DNA from 2 places in the Cellulomonas sp. P5_E12 genome. Region 1 is predicted to be linked to the other one. Evidence: predicted binding sites of a transcription regulator. Region 1 holds the regulator's gene; the other holds the start of a gene.
The links. The regulator HrcA, encoded in region 1, represses chaperone genes, less so after heat shock. The targets are predictions, from matches to a motif close to TTNGCACTCGNNNNNNNCGAGTGCNAA.

Region 1 (4,446 bases):
CACTCGCCGGCGTCCGGCAGGGCCGTCGACGCGATGGCGTCCGTCGCGTCCTCGTGCAGCACCAGCGCGACCCCGCCCCCCGCGACGACCGTGCGGACCCGCTCGGCCAGGCCGCGGCCGTCGAGCGCGAGCTCGACGTCGGGTACGCGGGCGCGCCGCGACTGCTTCGCCGCCGCTCGCACGGTCCCCAGCCAGCGCGCCCGGCTCTTCGCGGCCCGGTCGCCGCGCCAGACGACGATCGAGCGCTCGGCCTGCCACGGCACCACCGCGTCGACGCCCACCTCGGTGGCCGCCTCGATCGCCATCTCGTCGCGGTCGCCCTTGGCCAGCGCCTGCACGAGCACGAGGGCGACGTCGGCCGCCGGCTCGACCACGCGCTGCTGGACCTGCACGAGCACACCGTCGGGCGTGACGGAGCCGACGATCCCGACGAGGCGCACGCCCGCGCCGTCGACGACGTCCACCCGCTCACCGGCGACCCGGCGCTGCACGACCCCGGCGTGGCGCCCCTCGGCGCCACCCAGCAGGTACGTGCCGCCGTCGGCGACGGCGTCGAGCGATCCGGGCTCGGCCAGGAAGACGGGCGCGCTCATGACGCGGTTGGCGCCGTCATGCTCAGCGGCCCGAGAGCTTGTCGCGCAGCTTGGCGAAGACGCCGGTGTTCGACGCGGCGAGCCGTGCCTCCGGACGCTCCTCGCCCCGCAGGGCCGCCAGCCGGCGCAGCAGCTCGGCCTGCTCGTCGTCCATCGCGGTCGGCACCTGCACCTCGACGTGGACGTGCAGGTCGCCGCGCCCGGCCGCGTGGAGGTGTCCGACGCCGAGGCCCTTGATCGTGACGACCTGGGCGGGCTGCGTGCCCGGTCGCAGGTCGACCTCGCGCGCGCCGTCCAGGGTGTCGAGCGTGAGAACCGTGCCCAGGGCCGCCGCGGTCATCGGGACCTCGAGCGTCGCGTGCAGGTCGTCGCCGCGCCGCACGAACGTGTCGTTCTTGCGCTCGCGCACCTCGAGGTAGACGTCACCGGCGGGACCGCCGGCGGGCCCGACCTCACCCTGGCCGGTCAGCTTGATCCGCGTACCGGTGTCGACGCCCGCGGGCACGTCCACGCTGAGCGTGCGGCGCGACCGGACGCGGCCCTCGCCCGAGCACTCGGTGCACGGCTCGGGGATGACGGTGCCGAAGCCGTGGCACGCGGCGCACGGCTGCGTCGTCATGACCTGCCCGAGGAAGGACCGCGCGACACGCTGGACCGAGCCCCGACCGCCGCACACCTCGCAGGTGCGCGGCGACGTGCCGGGCCGACAGCACGAGCCGCTGCACGTCGGGCAGACGACCGCGGTGTCCACCGGCACGTCCTTGTGGACGCCGAACGTGACGTCCGCGAGGTCCAGGTCGAGCCGCACGAGCGCGTCCTGCCCGCGCCGGGCGCGCGGGATCGGTCCCCGCTGCGCCGCGGCGCCGGTCGCGGCGCCGAAGAACGTCTCGAAGATGTCCTGGAAGCCGAACCCGCCGCCCATGCCGCCGCCGGGCGAGGACGGGTCGCCGCCGAGGTCGTACGCGCGGCGCTTCTCCGGGTTGCCGAGGACGTCGTACGCGCGCGACACGTCCTTGAACGTGTCCTCGGAGCCGGCGTCCGCGCCCGCGACGTCGGGGTGGTGCTCGCGCGCGAGCTTGCGGTACGCCTTCTTGATCTGCTCGGGGCTGGCGTCACGCGGGACGCCGAGGACCTCGTAGTAGTCGGTCACGAGAGGGGGTGCTCACTTCCAGCTGTCGTGGACAGGTGCGTGCAGGTCATCGGGCGGGTCTTCGGGCGGGTCACGGTGCCGGTCATTGCGCGAGGATGCGGGTCAGGTAGCGCGCCACGGCGCGGACCGCCGACATGGTGCCGGGGTAGTCCATCCGCAGCGGGCCGATCGAGCCGACCCGCGCCACCGAGCCGCCACCCTCGTCGCCGTACCCGGTGGTCACGAAGCTCGTCTCGAACAGCCCGTCGTGCTGGTTCTCCCGGCCGATGCGCACGGACACCGTCGCCGAGTCCTCGGCCATCTCGGAGAGCAGCCGCAGGAGCACGACCTGCTCCTCCAGCGCCTCCAGGACCGGGCCGATCGACCGGACGTCGGTCCCGCCGACGCGGGCGAGGTTCGCGGTGCCGGCGAGCACGACGCGCTCCTCGCTCTCCTGCGCCAGGGTCTCCTCGACCACCGCGATGACGGCCTCGACGAGCGCCTGGTCGGCGGGCGCGAACGCGTCCGTGAGCTCGCCGAGCGCCACCGGGAGCTCGGACAGGCGCCGGCCGGCCGCGCTGACGTTCAGGCGGGACCGCAGGCGCGCGACCACGGACTCGTCGAGGTCGGACGCGAGCTCCAACGTGCGCTGCTCGACCCGCCCGGTGTCCGTGATGAGCACGACCAGCAGGTGGCGCGCCCCGACGGGCACGAGCTCGACGTGCCGCAGCGCCGAGCGCCGCAGCGACGGGTACTGCACGACCGCGACCTGCTGCGTCAGCTGCGCGATCAGGCGCACCGCCCGGTCCACGACGTCGTCCAGGTCCTGCGCGCTCTCGAGGAACGCGCCGATGGCACGCCGCTCGGGGCTCGACAGCGGCTTGACGGTGGAGAGGCGGTCGACGAAGAGCCGGTACCCCTTGTCCGTCGGCACACGACCCGCCGACGTGTGCGGCTGGGCGATGTAGCCGCCCTCCTCGAGCGCGGCCATGTCATTGCGGATCGTGGCCGGCGAGACGCCGAGCGAGTGCCGCTCCACCAGCGCGCGCGAGCCCACGGGCTCCTTGGTGGCGACGTAGTCCTCGACGATCGCCCGCAGCACGTCCAGCCGTCGGTCCTCGCTCATGTCGCCTCCTTCGTCGTCGCGCCGCCATGGTCCCAGCGGGTAGCACTCCGCGCACGGGAGTGCCAATGCTACGCCGCGGAGCCGACACCCACGGGGCGGCCGCTGCGCGCCTCGACCGCACCGCTCGCGCCCGCACCTAGGCTGCCCGGGTGAACGACGACCGCTACGGCTCGGACGTGCTCGGGGGCTCCGCCTCGACGCACCACCGGCCCGCCCGCACCAGCCGCCCGCAGCCCGCCGAGACCGGCCTGGTCGTCGAGGAGGTCACCACGGGATGGGTCGGCGCCGTCGTCCGGGTCGAGAAGTCGGGCGGCCAGCACGTGGTCGTGCTCGAGGACCGGCGCGGCCGCACCCGCACCTTCCCGCTGGGCCGGGGCTTCTGGCTCGACGGCGAGCCGGTGGCGCTGACGGCCCCGGTCCGCGCTGCCGCGCCCGTGCGCCCCACCCGCACCGCGTCGGGCTCGGTCGCGGTGCACGACGCCCGCGCCCGCGTCGCCCGCGGCAGCCGGATCTGGGTCGAGGGCAAGCACGACGCGGAGCTGGTGGAGAAGGTCTGGGGTGACGACCTGCGGCTGGAGGGTGTCGTGGTCGAGCTCCTCGACGGCGTCGACAACCTCGCGGACGCCCTCCGCGACTTCTCCCCGGGACCGGGCCGCCGCGTCGGCGTCCTCGTCGACCACCTCGTCGCCGGGTCGAAGGAGAGCCGGATCGCGGCCGAGGCGGTCCGGGGGACGCCCGCCGGCTCCGTGCTCGTCCTCGGCCACCCCTACGTCGACGTGTGGCAGGCCGTCCGCCCCGAGCGCTTGGGGCTGTCCGCGTGGCCGGTCATCGAGCGCGGCACGGAGTGGAAGCACGGCATCCTGCGGGAGCTGGGCTGGCCCGCCGACGAGCAGGCCGACGTCGCCCGCGCCTGGCAGCGCATCCTGCGCTCCGTGGGCAGCTACGCCGACCTCGAGCCGAGCCTCCTGGGTCGCGTGGAGGAGCTCATCGACTTCGTCACGGCGTGACCGTGCCCGGCCACTCTCGCGGGTGGCCGGGCACCGTCTGTCGGGTCAGGCGGCGATCGGGTCGCCCAGCAACCGCTTGAACAGGAACGCCGTCGCGACGAGCACCACGGGCACCGCCACGAGCAGCCCGATGCCGCACAAGATCGCGCCGGCGAACAGGATCACCAGGCTGAGCAGGTAGAACAGGATCGTCGTCGACAGGTTCGCGGTGATGAGCTGGTAGCTCGCCTTGATCGCGTCGACGGGCGTCAGGTGCTTGTCGATCACGAACCAGAACGTGAACAGCAGCAGGAAGTTCACGACGAGAGACACCAGCCCGCCGAAGAACGGGATGAGGTTGAGCACCACGCCGATCGCTGTGAGCAGCAGCGCGGTGAGGACGATCGGTCCGGCGTCGACGAACTTGAAGAAGTCGCCGAAGGACAGCTCGCGGCCCTCGGTCACGGTCAGCGCAGCCCGGATGAACGCGGCCTGGATGAGGTAGCCGATGAGCGCGACCGCGGCGTAGAACACGATCAGCCCGAACGACAGTCCGATGCCCATGCCGCTGCCCATCCCGCGGCCGTTCGGGTCGAACAGCGAGGCGAAGCC
Region 2 (4,446 bases), on a different contig from region 1:
GACGAGCCGCTCACGAACGACCGCCGAGCCGTGACAGACCACGACTCCCGCCATGTTGAATCCCCTCTCGGGCCCCGTCCGGGGCACCTGAGTCATATCGGCCGACGTCCAGTCAGAAGTTAGCCGCAGAGACGAACGCCACCCGCTGCCGGCGGGGCTTCGTCCGCCTGCGCACCTCCTGAGTGGAATGTCTCCCCCACTCGGCGGCGGCGATTCGTCCGTTCAGCGCTCGACACCGGCAGTCGCGACCGCGAGAACCTCGTGCAGGAGGCCGGTGAACGTGCGGGCGCGGTGCACCGAGCGCCCGAGCGGGACGGCCTGTGCGGCACCGTCGGGGACCATGACGAACTGCGCCAGGTCCGGCAGGTCGTGCGCGAGCCGGTCTACCACCTCGAGGTCCGCGTCGACCCGCTCCCCCAGCGTCACCACGGCGCGGGCGCGGGTCATGGCGGACAGCTCGACGGCATGGTGCGCCCCCACCGGTCCGCCGACGATCCGGGCGTCGACCCCCTGCGCGGCGAGCGCGCCGGCCAGCGCGTGCGCGACGAGCGGCCGGGCCTCCCGCGGTGCGACGAGGACGAGGACGACGGGTCGGCTGGCGCCCGGCCCCGGAGCCGAGCGCACGCGGAGCGCGGCGAGGACCCCGGCCTGCACCGCGGCGACCGCGTCGACCCCGGGTGGGTCCACCACGGTCCGGCGGGCCAGCGCGGCAAGCACAGGCTCGACCAGAGTGGTCCACCACGCGACGACGTCGGCTGCCGGCTCGAGCGCGAGCAGCCGACCGCACCGGTCGACGTCCCCCGCGAGGGCGGCGTCGACGACGGCCGTCGGCGTGGGCGTGCCGTCGCGGGCGCTGCGGGCGGGCGCCGCAGAGACGTCGGTCGCGAGCGCGATCCGCGCGGACTCGGCCGGCGCCACCCCGTCCAGCGTGAGCCGTCGCATCACGAGCAACCGCTCGACGTCGACGGCCGAGTAGCGGCGGTGGGCACCCGCCGAGTGCTCGGACGGACCGAGCCCGTACCGGCGGTCCCAGGTCCGCAGCGTCGCGGGGGCCACCCCGAGCCGACGTGCCACCGCGGCGACGGCCAAGGCTGGCGCCGGCGGTCCCGCCGGTTCATCGCCCTCGTGCGTCACCATGGCGCGATTCTGCCAGTCCGATGCGACTCGGACCGTTCAGGCGTGTCGCGGCGCGACACGCCGACCTGGCAGTTCATCGGCAATCGCTTCATCACCCGAATGTGCGACACGGTCTTGAACAACTTCTGGCGCGGTTGTAACGTCCTCACCAACGCGTCACCCCGTACGGAACTGCAAGAAGCGCAAGTCGTACTCGCATCCCGTGTTCACGACTTTCCCGCCGCAGCCGCCCACCAGCGGTGCGACGGAACGACTGAGGAGGAACTCATGGCCGAGATCTCGCGCCTTCCCGGACCGGTGATGGACCTGTGGGAGTGGCAGTTCGACGGCGCCTGCCGTGATGAGGACCAGGACCTCTTCTTCCACCCCGAGGGCGAGCGTGGCTCGGCCCGCCGGCGCCGCGCCGAGGCGGCCAAGGCGATCTGCGCCACGTGCCCGGTGCTCAAGGAGTGCCGCGAGCAGTCGCTCGCCGTCCGCGAGCCCTACGGCGTGTGGGGCGGCTTGTCCGAGGACGAGCGCGCCGCCATCCTCGCGCAGCGCGGCCGCGCCAGCCGGGTCGGCTGACACCCCGCACCGACGAGCAGAGCCCTCCCCACTCGGCACGACGAGAGGGGAGGGCTCTTTTCGTGCGCCGACGAACCCGCGCGGGTGAACCCCCTCGTCGACCGCCCCTCCGCACGCCACACTCGAGTGACTACTCGAAGCGGAGGACCGGGTGCGCGCACGACGGCTCGTCGCGCTGGCCGCGAGCGCCCTGGTCCTGGCCGGTTGCGGCGCGGGCGAGGACGTCCCACCCGAGAGCTTCGCCAGCCGCGCGGCGCTGCCGTCCTGCGGCGAGCTCGAGATCGCGCAGGGCGAGACCATCCCCGCCGAGGCGTGGCAGTGCCTCGACGAGGCCGACGCCCGAGCCGGAGCCGAGCTCGTCGTGACGTCCCCGACGACCGAGGGCGACCCGATCACCACGTACTTCCGGGTCGGGCCGGGCATCGACGGGCTCGAGGTGTTCACCGACAGCAGCCAGGACGCCTTCGGCGGCGACGGGCCGGCGTGGACCCACCAGGTGTGCCCCGACACCGTGACGAGCGCCGACCCCCTCGGGTGCGCCGAGGCCTGAGACGAGAGAGACCCCCACGGCAGTGCCGTGAGGGTCCGTCTCGTGCGGGGCGCGAGCGCCCCTCAGATCACTTGACGACGATCGCGAGGATGTCGCGGGCCGAGAGGATGAGGAACTCCTCGCCCGAGTACTTGACCTCGGTGCCGCCGTACTTCGAGTAGATGACCTTGTCGCCGACGGCGACGTCGAGCGGGATCCGGACACCGTTGTCGTCGACACGGCCGGGACCGACCGCCAGGACCTCGCCCTCCTGGGGCTTCTCCTTGGCGCTGTCCGGGATGACGAGACCGGAAGCGGTCGTCGTCTCTGCCTCGAGCGTCTTGACGACGATCCGGTCCTCGAGGGGCTTGATGGAGACCGACACAGCGGACCTCCCCTTCGCATGTGAGTAGTTCTCTGAGGTTCGTGCGCGCTGTCGGACCACGTCGTCGCGGGTGCCGTGATCCGGAGCGCAGCTGGCACACTCACCGGGAGAGTGCCAGCCATCACTCTAGGAAGCGGTTAGCACTCGGTCAAGGCGAGTGCCAGCGAGCCGTGCGGATCCGCCGCTGATCCGCCCCTCGGTGCGCCGCTGCGTGCGAGGATCGCGGCATGGACAGCGACGGCATCACCCAGCTGCTCAGCCCCGCGGGCTGGGCGTTGCTGTCGGCGCTGCCGCCGTACGACGAGTCGCGCACGATGGCGCTCTCCGAGCGCCTGCGCGACGACGGCATCGACCCGGCGCTCGTCGCCGCGGCCCTCACACAGTCGCGCTTGCGCGCCAAGGCCGCCGCCAAGTTCGGCACGTTCGCCGACGGGATGCTGTTCACCGCCTCGGGCCTCGAGCAGGCGACCCGCCTCACCGTCGCGGCCCACCACGCCCGCCGGTTCCGCGACGCCGGCTGCACCCTGGTCGCGGACCTCACCAGCGGGATCGGCGCCGACGCCATGGCCTTCGCGGGCATCGGCCTGCGCGTCCTGGCCACCGACGTCGACGAGGCCACGGCCGCGATCGCGACCGTGAACCTGCGGCACTTCCCCGACGCGGCGGTACGGCACGGCGACGGGCTCGCGCTGGACCTCGTGGCGGAGGGCGTCGACGGGGTCTACGCCGACCCCGCCCGCCGGACCTCCGCGGGCAGCCGCGTGTTCGACCCGGCCGCCTACGAGCCGTCGCTGGACGCGGTCCTGGCGGTCCGCGAGACGATCCCGGCGCTCGGCCTTAAGCTCGGTCCGGGCATCCCCCACGCGGCGCTGCCGCAGGACGCCCACGCCCAGTGGGTCTCGTCGGACGGCGACGTGGTCGAGGTCGGGCTCTGGTTCGGGCCGCTCGCCCCCGAGGGACCCGGCCGCTCGGCCCTGGTGCTGCGCGACGGCGATGCGCACGTGGTGGAGCAGACCTCCGACGAGCGGCCGCCGACCGGCGCGGTCGGCGGCTACCTCTACGAGCCGGACGGCGCGGTGATCCGCGCGGGGCTGGTCGGCGAGGTCGCGGCGCAGGTGCGCGGCCGGCTCGTCGACGCCTCGATCGCCTACGTGACGTCGGACGCCCTCGTGCCCGTGCCCTCCGCGACTGCCTACCGGGTGCTCGACGTGCTGCCGTTCGGCCTGAAGCGGCTCCGCACCTACCTCCGAGAGCGGGACGTGGGCAAGCTGACGATCAAGAAGCGCGGCACGGCCGTGGTCCCCGAGCAGCTGCGCCGCCAGCTCGACCTGCGGGGCAGCGCGACCGGCACGATCATCCTCACGCGCGTCGCGGGCAGCCAGCAGGTGCTCGTGGTGGAGCCCGCCTGATGGCCGCGCCGGTCCCTCTGCCGTTCGCGCGGTCGGAGCGGTCCACCGTGGGGATCGAGTGGGAGGTCGGGCTCGTCGACTCCGACTCCGGGGACCTGCGGCAGGCGGCCGAGGCGATCCTCGCGGCGGTCCGTCCGGCGGACGGTGCCGAGCACCCGCACATCACGCAGGAGCTCCTGCTCAACACCGTCGAGATCCGCTCCGGCAAGTGCCGCACGATCGCGGAGGCGACCGGCGACCTGCAGCGCGCGCTCGACGAGGTGGGAGCCGCCGCCGAGCCGCTGCGCATCGAGCTGATGGGCAGCGCCACGCACCCGTTCGCGCAGTGGGCGCAGCAGAGGGTCACCGACAAGCAGCGCTACGCCACGCTGATCGACCGCACGCAGTGGTGGGGCCGGCAGATGCTCATCTACGGCGTGCAC

Region 2: groES (co-chaperone GroES) is a predicted target of HrcA. The motif match lies at 2,753-2,779, and genes of this name have one in related genera.

Annotation. Positions count from the first base shown of each region.
Region 1 is NZ_JBFUMP010000013.1:21,589-26,034, reverse strand. Features, by position in the region: gene ACXJKA_RS12205 (16S rRNA (uracil(1498)-N(3))-methyltransferase) at 1-593, opposite strand, end outside; gene dnaJ (molecular chaperone DnaJ) at 616-1,743, opposite strand; gene hrcA (heat-inducible transcriptional repressor HrcA) at 1,826-2,848, opposite strand; gene ACXJKA_RS12190 (DUF3097 domain-containing protein) at 2,998-3,855, shown strand; gene ACXJKA_RS12185 (hypothetical protein) at 3,901-4,446, opposite strand, start outside.
Region 2 is NZ_JBFUMP010000041.1:9,062-13,507, reverse strand. Features, by position in the region: gene ACXJKA_RS19470 (MerR family transcriptional regulator) at 223-1,137, opposite strand; gene ACXJKA_RS19465 (WhiB family transcriptional regulator) at 1,405-1,701, shown strand; gene ACXJKA_RS19460 (hypothetical protein) at 1,853-2,251, shown strand; gene groES (co-chaperone GroES) at 2,319-2,615, opposite strand; gene ACXJKA_RS19450 (THUMP-like domain-containing protein) at 2,843-4,024, shown strand; gene ACXJKA_RS19445 (glutamate--cysteine ligase) at 4,024-4,446, shown strand, end outside.